2 regions of the Streptomyces sp. NPDC058335 genome follow, and region 2 is predicted to be linked to the other one. Evidence: riboswitches for the same ligand, from Rfam matches in the RefSeq annotation. Region 2 holds a riboswitch; the other holds the start of a gene.
The links. Region 2 has a riboswitch for glycine ahead of gcvT (glycine cleavage system aminomethyltransferase GcvT). Riboswitches for the same ligand answer to the same signal wherever they lie in the genome.
Positions count from the first base shown of each region.

Region 1: another riboswitch for glycine. It lies ahead of gcvP (aminomethyl-transferring glycine dehydrogenase); the one in region 2 lies ahead of gcvT (glycine cleavage system aminomethyltransferase GcvT).

Region 1 is NZ_JBHXHX010000026.1:93,129-102,344, forward strand. Features, by position in the region: gene ACFWJX_RS35980 (amino acid transporter) at 1-563, shown strand, start outside; gene ACFWJX_RS35985 (molybdopterin-binding protein) at 1,008-1,406, shown strand; gene modA (molybdate ABC transporter substrate-binding protein) at 1,666-2,463, shown strand; gene modB (molybdate ABC transporter permease subunit) at 2,460-3,293, shown strand; gene ACFWJX_RS36000 (ABC transporter ATP-binding protein) at 3,290-4,363, shown strand; gene gcvP (aminomethyl-transferring glycine dehydrogenase) at 4,435-7,320, opposite strand; glycine riboswitch at 7,504-7,599, opposite strand; gene ACFWJX_RS36010 (PRC-barrel domain-containing protein) at 7,717-8,088, shown strand; gene ACFWJX_RS36015 (nucleotidyltransferase domain-containing protein) at 8,010-8,552, opposite strand; gene ACFWJX_RS36020 (DNA polymerase IV) at 8,577-9,216, opposite strand, start outside.
Region 2 is NZ_JBHXHX010000003.1:181,432-190,647, reverse strand. Features, by position in the region: gene ACFWJX_RS06685 (ABC transporter ATP-binding protein) at 1-843, opposite strand, end outside; gene ACFWJX_RS06680 (ABC transporter permease) at 840-1,838, opposite strand; gene ACFWJX_RS06675 (ABC transporter substrate-binding protein) at 1,949-3,748, opposite strand; gene ACFWJX_RS06670 (ABC transporter permease) at 3,814-4,821, opposite strand; gene ACFWJX_RS06665 (enhanced serine sensitivity protein SseB C-terminal domain-containing protein) at 5,137-5,928, opposite strand; gene ACFWJX_RS06660 (enhanced serine sensitivity protein SseB) at 6,110-6,904, opposite strand; gene ACFWJX_RS06655 (AAA family ATPase) at 7,175-7,861, opposite strand; glycine riboswitch at 8,038-8,137, shown strand; gene gcvT (glycine cleavage system aminomethyltransferase GcvT) at 8,291-9,216, shown strand, end outside.

The sequences.
Region 1 (9,216 bases), on a different contig from region 2:
GCGCCTGCTTCATCGCCGGCATCATCCTCGTCTCCCTCCTGTCCCGCCTGGCCCGCGCCTTCGAGCTGCGCGTGACGAGCGTGGCCCTCGATCCCATGGCGGAACGCTTCATCCGGGACATGGCCAGCCGGAAGATCCGGTTCATCGCCAACGAGCCCGACCAGCGCGACAAGGCCGAGTACCGCGAAAAGATCGAACAGATCCGGCAGGACAACGACGTCCCCGAGCAGGAGGACTTCGTCTTCGTCGAGGTGACGGTCCTGGACCCCTCCGAGTTCGAGGCCGGTCTGACCGTGCGCGGCGAGGTCCTGCACAGCCGCTACCGCGTCCTGACGCTGGAGTCCTCCTCCATCCCGAACGCCCTGGCCGCGCTGCTGCTGCACGTCCGTGACACCACCGGCCGCACCCCGCACATCTACTTCGAGTGGACCGAGGGCAACCCCTTCGCCAACTTCCTGCGCTTCTTCCTCTTCGGCCAGGGCGAGGTCGCCCCGGTCACCCGTGAGGTCCTGCGCGAAGCCGAACAGGACCGCACCCGCCGCCCCCGCGTCCACGCGGGCTGACGCTCCCGGCCGACGACCTCCACAGGGCGACAGGACCCGTGACAGGCCGTACTGCGGGACTCACCGCGAAGACCGGCATCACCGATGCCGACCTCGGCCCGCCACAGGCCGCACAACTCCCGTCCCGGCACCTCACTGCCGGTCCGCCCGACAGCGCCCCCGGTCCGGCCCAGCACCCACCTGTGCGGCATGGACCCGCTCGCCGACAGCGGCCCTGGATTCACCACCGGAACCACAGTGAGCCGATCCAACCGGTCCGCCCGCAGTCCCCCCGATCAAACCCCCACACCCTCCCGCCACGGCACAAACCCAGGCCGCAACAACGGCCGTGAAGCCGCCAGCGGAACCACGGTGGCGGCTTCACGGCCGGTTCAGCCTGGCTGACCGGGCCCGCCCGACACCCGGACCCGCCCCCTTCCCCCGCCTGCCCCTATCGTGACCGGCATGCAGTCCTACACCATCGGCCAGGCCGCGCGCCTGCTCGGCGTGAGCCCCGACACCGCACGTCGCTGGGCGGACGCGGGCCGCGTGCCGACGCACCGCGACGACACCGGACGACGCCTCATCGACGGCAAGGACCTCGCCGCCTTCTCCGTCGAACTCGCCGGGTCGGGCGGCGGCGAGGAGGGGGGCGCCTCCTACACCTCGGCCCGCAACGCGTTCCCCGGCATCGTCACCGCGATCAAGTTGGGCGATGTCGCCGCCCAGGTCGACATCCAGGCGGGCCCGCACCGCCTCGTCTCCCTCCTGACGCGCGAGGCCGTCGAGGAACTCGGCTTGGAGGTCGGCATGGAGGCCACGGCCCGCGTGAAGTCGACCAGCGTCCACATCGACCGCGTCTGAGGCGCGCCGCGGCCAAGCGCACCGCGGCCAAGCGCACCGCGGCCACGAGCACCGCAGCCACGAGCACCGCAGCCAAGGACACCGCGGCCACTTGCACCGCGGCCAAGCGCACCACAGCCAAGGGCACCGCACATGCACACCTCCAGTAGCCATGCCAGCCGCTCATGCGAAGCGACAGGCGACTTACGCCTCGCACATGCGGCAGTATCATCGCGGCAGGGCCCGTCCGAGGGACCGCGACGACACCGAGGAGCGCACCGTGACGACCCGAACCGCCCGCCGGACCCTTCACGTGACGGGCGCGGCAGTCGCGGCGCTGCTGGTGCTGAGCGCCTGCTCCTCGTCCGGGTCGGGCTCGTCCGCGTCGGGCCCGGCGAAGGTGTCCGGCACGGTGACCGTCTTCGCGGCGGCCTCCCTCCAGGAGAGCTTCACGGCCCTGGGCAAGGAGTTCGAGAAGGCGCACCCCGGCACGGAGGTCGACTTCAGCTTCGGCGGCAGCGACACCCTCGCCGCGAGCATCACCAGCGGCGCCCCGGCCGACGTGTTCGCCGCCGCCAGCACCAGGACCATGACGATCGTGACGGACGCGAAGGACAATGCCTCCGCCCCCGTCACCTTCGCCCGCAACCAGCTGGAGATCGCCACCCTGCCGGGCAACCCCGACAAGGTCGCCTCCCTCGAGGACCTCACGAAGTCAGGCCTCAAGGTCGTCCTGTGCGACAAGACCGTCCCGTGCGGCGCCGCCGCCCAGAAGGCCCTCGACGCGAGCGGCCTGAAGCTCACCCCGGTCTCCTACGAGCAGGACGTCAAGAGCGCACTGACCAAGGTGGAGCTGAAGGAGGCCGATGCCGCGGTGGTGTACAAGACCGATGTGCGCGCGGCGGGTGACAAGGTGGAGGGCGTGGACTTCCCCGAGTCGGCCGACGCCGTCAACGACTACCCCATCACCCTCCTCAAGGACTCCCGGAACGCCGAGGCGGCCAAGGCCTTCGTCGCCCTCGTGCGCTCCGCCGAGGGTCGGAGGACGCTGACCGAGGCCGGGTTCCTGAAGCCGTGACGCCCGCCGCCCCCGACACCCGCAAGGGCGGCCGGCGGCCGGGCCGGATCCGCACCGGCGTCCCCCTCGCCCTCCTGCTGCCCGCCCTCCTGGGCCTGGCCTTTCTGCTGCTGCCCCTGGTCGCCCTGCTGATCCGGGCGCCGTGGCACAGCCTGCCCGGGCAACTGACCAGCCCCGAGGTGTGGCAGGCCCTGCGGCTGTCCCTGATCTGCGCCACGTCGGCGACCGCGTTGAGTCTGGTCATCGGCGTGCCGCTGGCATGGCTGCTGGCCCGCACCGACTTCCCCGGCCGCGGTCTCGTCCGCGCCCTCGTGACGCTCCCGCTGGTTCTGCCGCCGGTGGTGGGCGGTGTGGCCCTGCTGCTCGCCCTCGGCCGCAACGGCGTGGTCGGGCAGTGGCTGGACGCCTGGTTCGGCATCACCCTGCCGTTCACCACGACCGGCGTCGTGCTCGCGGAGACGTTCGTGGCGATGCCCTTCCTCGTCATCAGCGTCGAGGGCACGCTGCGCGCCACCGACCCGCGCTACGAAGAGGCGGCCACCACCCTGGGCGCCTCCCGCTTCACCGCGTTCCGCCGGGTCACGCTGCCCCTGATCGCGCCGGGCATCGCGGCGGGCGCCGTACTGGCCTGGGCGCGCGCCCTGGGCGAGTTCGGCGCGACGATCACCTTCGCGGGCAACTTCCCGGGCCGCACGCAGACGATGCCGCTCGCCGTCTACCTCGCCCTCCAGAGCGACCCGGAGGCCGCCATCGCCCTCAGCCTGGTGCTGCTGGCCGTCTCCATCGCCGTACTGGCGGGCCTGCGCGACCGCTGGATGACCACGTCATGAGCACCCCCGACCCCACCCCGCCGGACACCGCCGAGGGCCTCGACGCCCACCTCGTCGTCGACCGGGACGCCTTCCGCCTCGACATCACACTGAGCGCCGCCCCCGGCGACGTCGTCGCCCTGCTCGGCCCGAACGGGGCCGGCAAGACGACGGCCCTGCGCGCCCTGGCCGGCCTCGCCCCGCTCACCGGTGGCCATCTGCGCCTGGACGGCGCCGCGTTGGAGCGTACGCCGCCGGAGTCCCGCCCGGTCGGCGTGGTCTTCCAGGACTACCTGCTGTTCCCGCATCTCAGCGCCCTCGACAATGTGGCGTTCGGCCCGCGCTGCCAAGGCGCGAGCAAGGCCGAGGCACGGTCCCGGGCCGCCGGATGGCTGGAGCGGATGGGCCTCGCCGAGCACGCCGCCGCCAAGCCCCGCCGGCTCTCCGGCGGCCAGGCCCAGCGGGTCGCCCTGGCCCGCGCCCTCGCCACCCATCCCCGGCTGCTCCTGCTCGACGAACCCCTCGCCGCCCTTGACGCCCGCACCCGCCTGGAGGTACGCGCCCAACTCCGCCGCCACCTGGCCGAGTTCGAGGCGGTCGCCGTCCTGGTCACGCACGACCCGCTCGACGCCATGGTCCTCGCGGACCGCCTGGTCGTCGTCGAGCACGGCACGGTCGTGCAGGAGGGCGCCCCGTCCGACATCGCCCGGCACCCGCGCACGGACTACATCGCCCAGCTCGTCGGCCTCAACCTCTACCGCGGCCGGGCCGACGGCCACACCGTCCACCTCGACACGGGCCCCTCGCTCACCACCACGGAACTCCTCTCCGGGCCGGCCTTCGTCGCCTTCCCGCCGAGCGCGGTCACCCTCCACCGCGACCGCCCCACCGGCTCCAGCGCCCGCAACCTCTGGCGCTGCGAGGTCGCGGGCCTGGAGACCCACGGCGACCAGATCCGTGCCGACCTCACCGGCGAACTCCCCCTGGCCGCCGACCTCACCACGGTCGCCGCCGCCGAACTCGACCTGCATCCCGGCGCCCCGGTGTGGGCGACGGTCAAGGCGGCCCAGACACACGCCTACCCGGCCTGAACCGCCCCCGGCACGCCGGAGGGCCCCCGCCCTGACCGGACGGGGACCCTCGATGACGTACGGCGGTCGGCTCAGTCCTCGTACGCGTCCAGCGGCGGGCAGGAGCAGACCAGGTTCCGGTCGCCGTAGGCCTGGTCGATCCGGCGCACCGGCGGCCAGTACTTGTCGGCGGCGGACACCCCGGCCGGGAAGACGGCCTCCTCGCGCGTGTACGCGTGGTCCCACTCCCCGCCCAGCGCGGCCGCGGTGTGCGGAGCGCCCCGCAACGGGTTGTCCTCGGCGGGCCACTCACCGGCCCCGACCTTCTCGATCTCCCCACGGATCGCGATCATCGCCTCGCAGAACCGGTCCAGCTCGGCCAGGTCCTCCGACTCGGTCGGCTCGATCATCAGCGTCCCGGCCACCGGGAACGACATCGTCGGCGCGTGGAAGCCGTAGTCGATGAGCCGCTTGGCCACGTCGTCCACGCTGACACCGGTCGTCTTCGTCAGCGGACGCAGGTCGATGATGCACTCGTGCGCGACCAGCCCGCCGGGGCCGGTGTAGAGCACCGGGTAGTGCGGTTCGAGCCGCTTGGCGACGTAGTTGGCGGACAGCACGGCCACCTGCGTGGCCCGCTTCAGCCCCTCCCCGCCCATGAGCCGCACGTAGGCCCACGAGATCGGCAGGATCCCCGCGGAGCCCCACGGCGCGGCCGAGATCGGTCCCACGCCCGTCGCGGGCCCGGCCTCCGGCTGGAGCGGGTGGTTCGGCAGATACGGCGCCAGGTGCGACCGTACGGCCACCGGGCCGACGCCCGGACCGCCGCCGCCGTGCGGGATGCAGAACGTCTTGTGCAGGTTCAGGTGCGAGACGTCGCCGCCGAAGTGTCCGGGCTTGGCGAGCCCGACGAGTGCGTTGAGGTTGGCGCCGTCGACGTACACCTGACCGCCGGCCTCGTGCACCTGCGCGCAGATGTCGGCGACATGCTCCTCGAACACCCCGTGCGTCGACGGGTAGGTGATCATCAGCACCGCGAGCTCGTCCCGGTGCTTCTCGATCTTCGCCCGCAGGTCCTCGACGTCGATCTCGCCGTCGTCGGCGGTCTTCACGACGACGACCTTCATTCCGGCCATCACGGCGCTCGCGGCGTTGGTGCCGTGCGCGGACGACGGGATCAGACACACGGTCCGCTGCTCGTCCCCGTTGGCCCGGTGGTACCCGCGTACGGCGAGCAGCCCGGCGAACTCGCCCTGCGACCCGGCGTTCGGCTGGAGGGACACCTTGTCGTACCCGGTGACCTCGGCGAGCCGCTCCTCCAGCTCATGGATGAGCGTGAGATAACCCTGCGCCTGCCCGGCGGGCGCGAAGGGGTGCAGCTGCCCGAACTCGGGCCAGGTGACCGGCTCCATCTCGGTGGTCGCGTTGAGCTTCATCGTGCAGGAGCCCAGCGGGATCATGCCCCGGTCGAGCGCGTAGTCCCGGTCGGCCAGCCTGCGCAGGTAGCGCAGCATGGCGGTCTCGGAGCGGTGCTGGTGGAAGACGGGGTGGGTGAGGATCTCGTCGCCGCGGAGCAGCCCTGCGGGCAGGGTGTCCTCCGTGACCGCGTCGAGGGCCTCGATGTCGCCCTCCACGCCGAAGGCCTGCCAGACAGCGGTGATCTGGGCCCGCCCGGTGGTCTCGTCGCAGGCGATCGACACATGGTCGGCGTCGACGAGGTGCAGGTTGACGCCGTTGCCCCGGGCGGCGGCGACGACCTCGGAGGCCCTCGCCGGCACCCGCACGGTCAGCGTGTCGAAGTAGGAGCCGTGTACGACCTCGACACCACCGGCGGTGAGCCCGGCGGCCAGGACCGAGGCGTAGCGGTGGGTGCGCCGCGCGATCGCCCGAAGCCCCTCGGGCCCGTGGTAGACGGCGTACATGCCGGCCATGACGGCGAGCAGCACCTGCGCCGTACAAATGTTGCTGGTCGCCTTCTCCCGGCGGATGTGCTGCTCACGCGTCTGCAACGCCAGCCGGTAGGCCCTGTTGCCGTCCACGTCGACGGACACGCCGACGAGCCGTCCGGGCAGGCTGCGCGCGAACTTCTCGTGGACGGCCATGTAACCGGCGTGCGGCCCACCGAAGCCCATGGGCACCCCGAACCGCTGCGTCGTCCCGACCGCGATGTCCGCGCCCAGCTCACCGGGCGAGGTCAGCAGCGTCAGCGCCAGCAGATCGGCGGCGACGGTGACGAGCGCCCCCAGCTCGTGCGCCTGCTCGATGACCGGCTTGAGATCGCGTACGGCCCCGGAGGCGCCCGGGTACTGGATCAGCACGCCGTTGATCTCCCGCGCGGCGATGTCGGCCGGGATGCCGTCGCTGAGGTCGGCGACGACGACCTCGACTCCGGTCGGCTCGGCACGGGTCTCGATCACGGCGATGGTCTGCGGCAGCGCGTCCGCGTCGATCAGGAAGAGGCCCTTCTTGTTCTTCCCCATGCGTCGGGACAGGGCCATCGCCTCGGCCGCCGCCGTGCCCTCGTCGAGCAGCGAGGCACCGGAGGTCGGCAGCCCGGTCAGGTCGGCGACCATGGTCTGGAAGTTCAGCAGCGCCTCGAGCCGGCCCTGCGAGATCTCCGGCTGGTACGGCGTGTAGGCCGTGTACCAGGCGGGGTTCTCCATGACGTTGCGCAGGATGACGGGCGGGGTGAAGGTGCCGTAGTAGCCGAGCCCGATCATCGGGTCCAGGACCTGGTTGCGGTCGGCCAGCGACCGCAGTTCGGCGAGCACCTCGGCCTCGGTCCGCGCACCCGGCAGGTCCAGCGTGTCGGCGTTCTTGATCACATCGGGGACCGCGGCCGCGGTCAGCTCGTCCAGGGAGCCGTAGCCGACCTGTGCGAGCATCTTGGCCCGCGCCTCCTGGTCGGGCCCGATGTGGCGCTGCTCGAAGGGGATTCCCTGTTCGAGGTCGGAGAGCGGAATGCGATGGGCGGTCATTGCGGAGGCCTCCTGGTCAGACACGACCTTCGAGGGGCACCACTGGCGGGTACCCGGACGGCCTCCCCCTCTGTCATCTCAACCTGAGAGCTTCACCGGCCGCCCGAGGGCAACCGGCTTTCACCGTCGGTGAGAGCGGAAGCCGTCGACGCCGTCGGCACCCGCCCTGCTTTCCAGAGTGACCTCGTCCGTGCGGTACGTGAGCCTGAGAGATTCCGGGGAGGATTTGCTCCTTCGGCGCCTCCGGGGATCTCCGGAGGACTCTCCCGCACGGGGTCAGCAGCCGTTGCCAGACTACCAGCGAGGTCAACGAGGCCTCCTTTCGAGTGGCCGCCGCCCCCGTTGTGCTCTTTTGTAGTGCTTACGGATGAGTTTGCGACCAAGTGGAGGGGTCCCGTGCAGACCGACATCGATCCGCGCAACCTGATCGGCCGCAAGGCGTTCGACCGCAACGGCACCAAGATCGGCACCATCGACGAGGTCTACCTCGACGACGCGACCGGCGTGCCCGAGTGGGCGGCCATACGCACCGGCCTCTTCAGCAGGGACGCCTTCGTCCCCCTGGAGCCCAGCGAACTGGTCGAGGGCACCCTCCATGTCCCCTTCGACCGCGCTCTGATCAAGGACGCCCCCGACTTCGGCGTGGGCCGTCACCTCTCCCCCGATCAGGAACTCCAGCTCTACCACCACTACGGCCTCGATGTGGCCGCCCCTCCCCCGCTCCCGGACCGTGACTTCGGCAGGCTGGCGGGCACGGAGGAGACCTGAGCGGACCGGCCGCACGCCGCTGTCAGCGCCCCGAGGAGTCCCCGGGGGTCGTGGAGGGACAGGGCCCCGTCGGTGACGACGCGTCGGGTGCCGCCGTCGACGGGATCGGTGCGCGCCCAGTCGAGGGGGCCGATGCCGACCTCGACCTCCAGACCGGAGGCGGTGATGTGCCGCCACTCGGTGACGGGCCCCCAGACCCGGTTGCGGATCACCTCACCCAGGGCGAGTTCGCGCACCCAGGCCTCGTCGTCGGCGTACCGGCCCGGCTCGGTCGTCAGCACGATGAGGTCGACATCCGAGTCCGCCCGCGCGGCACCCCGCGCCCAGGACCCGACGAGCAGCACCCCGCCGACGTCCGCGCGCCCGGCGGCCCATCCGGTGACCCGCTCGATCACCGCCCGCACCTCGTCACGCCGCTCCACCGAGAGCCCGGCCGGGCCCACCCGAGCCTCCTCCTCAGCCACCGCACACCACCTCGCCCGATCCCGTCACCGGCTGTTCCCCGGCCGCGCCACGGGCACGTCGCCGGCCCCGTCCTCGGCCGAGGGCTCGTCCGGTCTTCGCCGGACCAGCGGCAGCGGATCCGCCGGCTCCAGAGCGGGGTCGTCGATCCGGAACGTCCGCACCCGGCCCACCTCCGACTCGGGTGTCTCGAACCGCACGGTGACCCGCCCCAGCCCGCTGCCCTGCACCCACCCGTGTCCCAGCTCGGCGTGCCGGACGTCGAGCCCCGGCCGCCACCGGTGCTCCGCGGGCGCCACCTCCGCCACGACGGGCTCCTCCGCCACCTCGTCCTCGGGCCCGTCCGCCCGCTCCTCCGCCGCCTGCGCGAACAGGTCCTCCTGCGTGAAGTCGGCCAGCCCGCTGACCCCGACCCCCAGCAGCCGCACCCCGCCCGTCGTGTCCACGGAGTCCAGCAGCCGGGCCGCCGCCTCCCGCACCACCCCCGGATCGTCCGTCGGCCCCCGCAGGGTCTCGGACCGGGTGAGCGTGGAGAAGTCGTACCGCCGCACCTTCAGCACGATGGTCCGGCCCGACAGACCCGCCCCCCGCAGCCGCCGCACACACCGGTCGGCCAGCCGCTGCACCTCCAGCTCCACCCGCAGGCGGTCGTGGATGTCCACGTCG
Region 2 (9,216 bases):
GCCGAGCAGACCCCAGGTGTAGGGGTGGCGGGGTTCGTAGAACACCTTCTCGGCGGGGCCGCGCTCGACGCACCGGCCGCCGTACATCACCAGGAGGTCGTCGGCCAGTTCGGCGACGACGCCCAGGTCGTGGGTGATGACGATGACCGCGGAGCCGAACTCCTTCTGGAGATCGCGGATCAGGTCGAGGATCTGCGCCTGGACGGTCACGTCCAGGGCGGTCGTCGGCTCGTCCGCGATGAGCAGCTCGGGGTTGTTCACCAGCGACATCGCGATCATCGCGCGCTGGCGCATGCCGCCGGAGAACTCGTGCGGGTAGTTGTCCACCCGCTTGTCCGGCTGCGGGATGCCCACCCGGTCGAGCATCTCGACCGCGCGTCGCTTGGCGGTCTTCTTGTCGACGTCGTGGTGGATGCGGTACGCCTCCACGATCTGCTGACCGATCGTGTAGTACGGGTGCAGCGCCGACAGCGGGTCCTGGAAGATCATCGCCATCTGACGGCCGCGCAGCTTGCGTACGTGGTCCGGGTCGGCGGACAGCAGCTCGGTGCCGTCCAGCCAGATCTCGCCCGAGATCTGGGCCTTGCGCTTGCCGTACTGGCCGGCGGTGTGCAGGCCCATGATGCCGAGCGAGGTCACCGACTTGCCGGAGCCCGACTCGCCCACGATGCCGAGGGTCTTGCCCTTCTCCAGCTGGAAGCTGAGTCCGTCGACGGACTTGACCAGGCCGTCGTCGGTCGGGAAGTGCACTTTCAGGTCGCGCACTTCGAGGAAGGCGCTCGGCGCGGGCGAGGCGGCGGTGGGTTCGCCCACGGCCGCTCCGCTCTTGCTGAGGTCGGTCATGTGAGCCTCACTCGGGGGTCGATCACGGCGTACAGGATGTCCACCACGAGGTTGGCGACGAGCACCGCGAGGGAAGTGATCAGGGTGACACCCAGGATGATGGGCAGGTCCTGGTTCTTGATGGCGTTGAGCACCGCCTGGCCGAGGCCGGGCAGGTTGAACGCCGTCTCGGTCAGGATCGCGCCGCCGATGAGGGCGCCCAGGTCCATGCCCAGCATGGTCAGCAGCGGCGTCATCGTGGAGCGCATGGCGTGCTTGCCGATGACGGTCCGCTCCTTGAGGCCCTTGGCGCGGGCGGTGCGGATGTAGTCCTCGCCGAGGATCTCCAGCATGGTGGCCCTGGTGATGCGGGCGTACATCGCCGCGTACAGGAACGCCAGGGTGATCCACGGCAGGATCATTCCGCCGAACCAGCCGGAGAAGCTGTCGTCCAGCGGGACGAACTGGCCGTCGAACAGATCCAGTCCGTACACGAAGATCGACAGCGCGACCATGCCGGTGAAGTAGATCGGGAGGGAGACGCCCGACAGCGCGATCACCATCGCGCCGCGGTCCCACAGACTGCCCCGCTTGAGCGCGGAGAGCACACCCGCCGAGACGCCGAGGAGCAGCCACAGCACGGCGGCGCCGAGCGCGAGGGCCAGGGTGACCGGGAAGCGGTCGGTCAGCACCGGCCAGACGGCCTGCTCGCTGCGGAAGGAGTAGCCGAAGCACGGCGCGGCGCAGTGGATGGAATCGCCGCCGCCCGTGTAGGTGCGGCCGGCGAAGATCCCCTTGAAGAACTCCCAGACCTGGGCGTAGATCGGGTCGCCCAGACCCAGCTTCTCGCGCACACCCTCGACCGCGGCCGGGTCGGCCTGCTTGCCCACGAAGCTCAAGGCGATGTCGACGCCCGCCCACTTGGGGATGAGGAAGAAGATGCCGAAGACCACCATGACGATGACCACAAGCATCACTACGGCGGCGAACAGCCGCCTGATGAGGTAAGCGAGCACAGCTCTCGGCCCGCCGCGGACCGCGGGCCACCGGAGGTCTTCCGGTGGCCCGCGCTGCCGCTGCGCCGGCCTTCACCTGCCTTTCGTGCCGTTCGGCGGGTGTGCCGGGACTACTTCTTCGGGTTCTTCAGACCGAGGTTGACGAAGTCGTACTGACCGCTGTAACCGTCGGTGGTGTAGACGTTCGCCAGGTTGTCCGAGCGCCAGTTGATGAACCGCTCGAAGACGAAGGGCAGGTAGTACGCGCCCTCCATCACCTTGTGGTTGATCTCCGTGGCGATCTTGGTCTTGCCGGCGTCGTCCAGGGTGGTGACGTACTGGTCGAACAGGCCGTCGATCGCCTTGTCCTTGATGAGCGCGTAGTTGTTGTTACCGCTCTCCGAGATGTACTTGCTGCTCCACAGCGGCAGACCGAAGCCCTGGACGGACGGGAAGTCCGGACCCCAGCCCATGATGATGATGCCGTAGCCCTTCTTCTTCACGTTCGAAGGGCTGCCGATGATGCCGGCGGTCTGCGAGCCGTCGTACTGGTCGATCTCGACGGTGATGCCGATCTTCTTCAGCGAGGCCTGGAGGGACTGGGCCGTGGCCACCTCGACCGGCTTGTTGTTGCGGACCGCGATGGTGGTCTTGAAGCCGTTCGGCTGACCGCAGGCCTTGAGGGCCGCCTTGGCCTCGGCGACGTTGCCGTTCTTGTTGTCACCGGCGAGCTTGTAGGGGTCGTACTTCTGGCCCTCGGCGCCCGGGACGGACGGCGGCAGCATGTTGGTGCCGATGTCGCCACCGGCGATCGGGCCGCCACGCGCGGTCTGGAGCGACACGTGGTCGGCACCGAGGATGACGGCCTTGCGGCACTCGATGTTGTTGAACGGCGCGACGCTCTGCGGGAAGACCGCGTAACGGACGTAGCCGGAGACCGGGTTGTCCAGGTTGGCCTTGTGCTGCTTCAGGGCGGTGGTGCGGCCCTGCGGCGACATGCCGGTCTGGTTCAGGTCGAGGTCCAGGTCACCGCTGAGCAGACGCTGGTCGAGCTGGTTGGCGTCCGAGAAGAACTGGATCGTTATCTCGTCCGGGTAGGCCTTGCGGACCGGGTCCGAGGCCTGCTTCCACTCGGTGTTGCGGACCAGCTTGAGGTCCTTGCCGGGGCTGTACGAGGCGAACTTGTACGGGCCCGAGGAGAACGGCTTCAGGCCGTACTTGGACTTGGTGTCCTTGTCCTGGCGGACCGGCGAGGCGGAGACCAGGGCCAGCATCTCCTCGAAGTCCGAGTTGGCCACGGGGAGCTTGAAGACGATGGTCTTGTCGTCCGGCGTCTCGATGGCCTTCAGACCGAGCTTGTCGGCCGAGGTGTCCTTGTAGGGACCCTTGTACTCGCCCTTGGGGTCGAGGACGTCCTTCAGGTACGTCGGACCGCCGGACAGCACGTCCTGCGCCCACACGCGCTCGATGCCGTACTTCACGTCCTTGGACGTGATCGGCTTGCCGTCCTCCCACGTGATGCCGTCACGCAGGGTGTACGTGTAGGTCTTGCCGTCGTCCGTGACCTTGGCGGTCTCGGTGGCGAGGTCCGGAGTGATCTCGGCACCCGCGGCGCCCGGCTCGGCCTTGTTCGTGACCAGCTGGCGGCTGTAGTAGCGGGCGAAGTTCCACATCATGCCGTAGTAGCCACGCGTGGTGTCCCACGAGTCGGCGTCCTGCGCGGCACCGAACTTCAGCGTGCCGCCCTTCTTGGCCAGGTCGGCCTGGGCGACCTTGTTGTTCGCGGCGTCGAAGCCGGCGGCACCGGTCTTCGAGCCGTTGTCGCCGTCGTCCGAACCGCCGCCGCACGCCGCCGTGGTCAGCAGCGCGGCGACCGCGGCAGCAGCGGCAAATGCCTGCTTCCGCCGCCCTGAGGTGCGTTGGGTAGTCACGATGTCGGATCCTCCGGATGTGATGAGAGACCCCGTGCAGATGCCACGGGAGGCTTGGGTGCGGTTCAGCGGGACGCCTTCGGGTCCAGCGCGTCCCGGACGCCGTCGCCGAAGAGGTTGAAGGCGAGCACGGTGATGAAGATCGCCAGGCCCGGGACCACCATGTACATGGGGTCGGACTCGTAGTAGTCGATCGCGCTCGAGAGCATCTGCCCCCACGAGGCCGTGGGCGGCTTGACGCCCACGCCCAGGAAGCTGAGCGCCGCCTCGGTGAGGATGTTGGTGGGGATCATCATCGTGGTGTAGACGACGATCGGGGCGACGAGGTTGGGCAGCAGTTCCTTGAACAGGATGTACAGCCGTCCGGCGCCCAGCGATCGGGCCGCCTCCACGTACTCGCGCTCTCGCAGCGAGAGCGTCTGACCGCGCACCACACGCCCGATGTAGGGCCAGCCGAAGAAGCCGATGACCAGGATCATCACGAAGACCCGCACGTTGGAGCCGGTGAGGCCCAGCAGGTCGTTCGGCATGACGGAGACCAGCGCGATGATGAACAGCAGCTGGGGGAAGGCGAGCAGACCGTCCATGACCCGGCTGACGACCGAGTCGACCCAGCCGCCGAAGAAGCCGGCGAGGATGCCCAGGACGGTGCCGAGGATCACGGCGACGACGGCCGACAGGAAGCCGACCAGCAGGGAGATCCGGGCGCCGTAGAGGATGCGGGCGAAGATGTCGCGGCCGTTGACCGGCTCGACGCCCAGCAGGTGTTCGCCGCTGATGCCGCCGAGGGAGCCCGTGGGGGTGCCGAACAGCGGGTCGATGAGGTTCTCGTGATACTCGTTCGGGTCCTGGCCGAGGATCGAGGTGATCACCGGGGCGAACAGCGCGACCACGACGAGGAGCAGCACCACGATGCCGCCGCTCAGGGCGAGTTTGTCCCGCTTCAGGCGCTCCCAGGCGATCCGACCCAGGGAACGGCCCTGTACGGCCTTCGCGTCGGCGGTGGCCACCGCCGCTTCCTCGGCCGGGCTCGGGGCCGCTTCCGCGGTCGGCTCGTGCAATGGTGCCGTCATCTGGCAGGGACCCCTCTCAACCGGCGGTAGCCGGCCCACACTTGCCGCTGTAGCGGCGTGATCAGTCCGTCGTACACAAGGGCGAAAGCACCCCTGATGCGGGAGTCTTCAACGCTTTGGCGATCTGTAGCCAGACTTGAAGGGGAATGGATGCGTAAACGTGATGCTCTCAGGAGGATTCCGTTATCCGGACGGCGGGTAACGAGGGGCGGACACGCACGAGTTGGGGCCTATCTACCCAAAAGGGGACTTACCGACCCGATCTACGCGCGAAGATTCACTGCGCCGACCCGAAGGAACGGGCGACGGGGCACATCAGAAGCGACCGGCCGGCGGGAAGCCGTAGCCGCCCGCGGGAGCCTGGGCGGCCGGGGCGTGCGCCTCGCGGTCGTAGAAGGGACGGGCGTGGGCGCGCATCCACAGGACGACCGGGTCGTAGTCGTCACTCATGGTGACCGTGGACACCGGCAGTCCGTCCGGTACCGCGCCGATGGACTGCTGCATCATCCCCCGCACCGCGTCCACGGCCTGCGGCGAGGTGTCGTAGACGTCGAGCCCGAGGGCGAGGTAGGGCGCGCCGACGGCCGGCTGGACCCAGGCGCGGCGCAGCGAGCGCAGGGCGGGGGTGCGGTGCGCGTTCTGCGCGAGCAGGGCGTAGAACTGCGGGATCTCGATGGCCGGCTCGGACAGCCGCAGCGGCCCGGCCGGCTGGCGGTCCAGGCCGGTGGCGATCCGCCGCAGGTCGAGCCAGGGGATGCCGACACCGCCGCCGGGGGCGTGCGGGTTCAGCCAGAGGCCGTAGTGGTCGGGGTAGAGGGTGCGGGCCATGTCCAGCCCGTCGACCACCTCGTACGACCGGTTCCAGCCGCTCGCGGACAGCTCCTGGGCGGAGGTGACACAGGGGGCGTAGCCGTGTCCCTCGACCTCCATCGTGCCGTACTGGGCGTCGGGGGAGCCGGCCTGACCGCGCCACAGCAGCATCCACACCTGGCCGGTGCCCGGGGTGGCGAGGGCGCGCAGGAGTGCCTCGTAGGCGTCGTAGCGCCCGGGGGTCACCTGGCGCAGCATGTGCTCGACCTGCCCGGCCGCGATGCCGCTGGCGCTCACCTGTACCGCCCCTTCGATAAGTTGCCCCGCTTTCGGGAGACCAGCTTAGGTCTCTTCGCCGACAACGGGCGCCCCGGAGGGGCCGGGTTGTCCGTCGCCGGCGGGGCCGGATCGGGGGCGGCCCGCCGCACCCTCGCGGCGCCGCCGCATACCGGTACGGAACGCCCGCGTGCGGGTGGGTTCAGTGGAGCCTGGAGTAGAAGGGCCGGACGTGTTCCCTCAGCCACCGGGCCACCGGGTCCTCCGTCACGTCGAGCAGGACGAGGTTGACCGGCCAGGGCGCCTGGGCCCGGCCGAGCGCCTTGCCGAGGGCCTCCAGGGGAAGCGCCCGCAGATCGCCCTCCCACTGGGAGAGTTCCACGCCGACGAACATCACCGGGTCGGCCGTCTCCACCGCGGCGAGGCAGCGGCGGGCGGTGAGGACGACGCCGATCGCCTCGAACTCGGCGGAGGCGGCGGACAGGAAGTCCACCGGGTCGTGCTGCCAGTCGGGCTCGTAGAGACGGACGCGACCACCGCTCGCCGGGCCGTCCAGCGGGGTGCGGCCGCTCCGGCACAGCTCGGCCACGGCCATCGGGGGCAGCGGGATGCCGACCGTGCCGTCCGGGTTCACCAGGATGCCGACCTGCGGGGGCAGTCCGCGGGCGAACTCGACGGCCGGGGCGACCGTGAACGACATGTGCGCGCCGACGACCTGCCGGAACTGCTCCTCGGAGCTGAACACGGGCACGTACGCCTGCCCCTCCAGCTCCAGCGTGGGCAGGTCCAGGGGGCCGCTGTGCGGGCCGCCCCCGCCGGGCAGCGGCACCCAGACGAAGCTGCGGCCGAGCACCTCCACGATCCGTCCGCCGGCCCCCGGCAGGCCGAGGGAGGCGGAGAGCACCTCTTCCAGCTCGTTGCCGGGCCATCCGCCGTGCGAATGGGGGTGCGCCTGTGCCGGGAAGTCCGCGGGGAAGTCCGCCGGGGGGAAGTCCATCTGCCTACCGCCTGCTGGGAACCACTGGATGTGGCTCAAAAGGCTATCGGGTACGGGGACGGACCCTCGGCGACCGGCCCCGTGCGGGCCCCGTGCGCGGGCCGTGGCCGGAGGGCCGTGACCGGAGGGCCGTGACCGGAGCGCCATGGCCGGAGCGCCGGTGAAGCCGATGCGGCGGAAGCCCGTACGCGGCCAGCCGGTCAAACCGACGCAGCCGAAGGCCATACGCGGCCAGCCGGTGAAGCCGATGCGGCGGAAGGCCGTGGGCGGTCAGCCGGTGAAGCCGATGCGGCGGAGGGTGTCGGCCGCGGCCCGGTCCAGCAGGACCGTCGAACCGCAGCCCTCGGGGAGGCGGCCCTTCTCCGCCGCGCGCAGCAGGTGGGAGGCGGCCCGGCGGTGGCGCCGGAACGCGTACCGGGACACGCCCCGGCCGCGCTCGCGCTGGCCCTCCAGGGCGGTGTCCACGGTGACGTCGAGCAGCACCATGTGCAGCGTGCCGCCACGGCGGCGGGCCTCGCGGGCCAGCCAGGCGCGCACCCAGGCCTGCGTACCGCAGTCGTGGACGACGACGCCCTCGCCGGTGCGCAGGGCACGGCGCAGACCGGCGTAGTGCGCGAGGCGGACGAGGGGACGGTAGAGGGCGTACGGCAGGGCGCGCGGCATGCGGGCGTCCCAGCGGTCGCGGGTGTCCTGGGAGTCGATGCGGGTGCCCGTCACCGCGCGCTTCATCAGCGTCGACTTGCCGCTGCCGGGCAGCCCGGTGACCACGACCAGGTCGCGGGGGCCGAACAGCAGGCCGTGCGGGCTGTGGCCGGCACGGTCGCGCAGATCGCGGACGACCGGGGCGGGCGGTGCGCCGCACGCCTCCCGGGCCGCGGCCTGCGGCTGCGCGGGCAGTGCGAGCGCCGGGCCGGCCGCGAGTGCCGAGCCGGTCGCGAGTGCCGTGGTCCTGTTCACCGTGATCGTCCTCCCCTGGGGTCAGACAAGTCTTCTCCCCGTCGAGCGTAAAGAGAAGGTAATGCGCACTGTCTTGCGTTTTCATGCGCTTACCGCCACAGGCCGGTTACAGATGCGGCCTGCCGTGATCGGGCATGGCGTGCGATGATGGCCGCGCCAACTGCATACCGGCCGTTTGAATCCGCGCGGGAGAGTCCCCACCGACAGTTTCGCTGGGGCGCCGAAGGAGCAAGTCCCTCCCTTGAATCTCTCAGGCACCGTTACCGCGCGGGCGAGGCACATCTGAAAAGCGAGTCACCCTTCGGTGGCTCCACCCAAGGTGCAACCCATGACCGAACCGTTCACGGACGGTCATGGCGAACCTCTCAGGTTCCGATGACAGATGGGGAGGAACGACCTCGCCGTCATGCCCTGGGAGACGAACGCCCGATGAGCAGTACCCCGCTCCGCCACACCGCCCTCGATGCCCTGCATCGTTCGCTCGGCGCGACCATGACCGACTTCGCCGGCTGGGACATGCCCCTGCGCTACGGCTCCGAGCGCGACGAGCACCACGCCGTCCGCACCCGGGCCGGCCTCTTCGACCTCTCGCACATGGGCGAGATCACCGTCACCGGTCCGCAGGCCGGCGCCCTGCTGAACTTCGCCCTGGTCGGCAACATCGCGGCGGTGGGCGTGGGCCGCGCCCGCTACACCATGATCTGCGACGCCGACGGCGGCATCCTCGACGACCTCATCGTCTACCGGCTCGCCGACACCGAATTCATGGTCGTCGCCAACGCCTCCAACGCCCAGGTCGTCCTGGACGCGCTGACCGCGCGCGCCGAGGGCTTCGACGCCGAGGTCCGCGACGACCGCGACGCCTACGCGCTCCTCGCCGTCCAGGGCCCCGAGTCCCCCGGCATCCTGAAGTCGCTCACCGACGCCGACCTCGACGGCCTCAAGTACTACGCCGGCCTGCCCGGCACCGTCGCCGGCGTCCCCGCGCTCATCGCCCGCACCGGCTACACCGGCGAGGACGGCTTCGAGCTGTTCGTGAAGCCGGAGCACGCCGTCGAGCTGTGGCAGGCCCTGACGAAGGCCGGCGAGGGCGTCGGCCTGATCGCCTGCGGCCTGTCCTGCCGGGACACGCTCCGCCTGGAGGCGGGCATGCCGCTGTACGGCCACGAGCTGTCGACCGCGCTGACCCCCTTCGACGCCGGCCTCGGCCGGGTCGTGAAGTTCGACAAGGACGGCGACTTCGTGGGCCGCGAGGCCCTCGCACAGGCCGCCGAGCGCGCCGCGACGAACCCGCCGCGCGTACTGGTCGGCCTGGTCGCCGAGGGCCGCCGGGTCCCGCGCGCCGGGTACGCCGT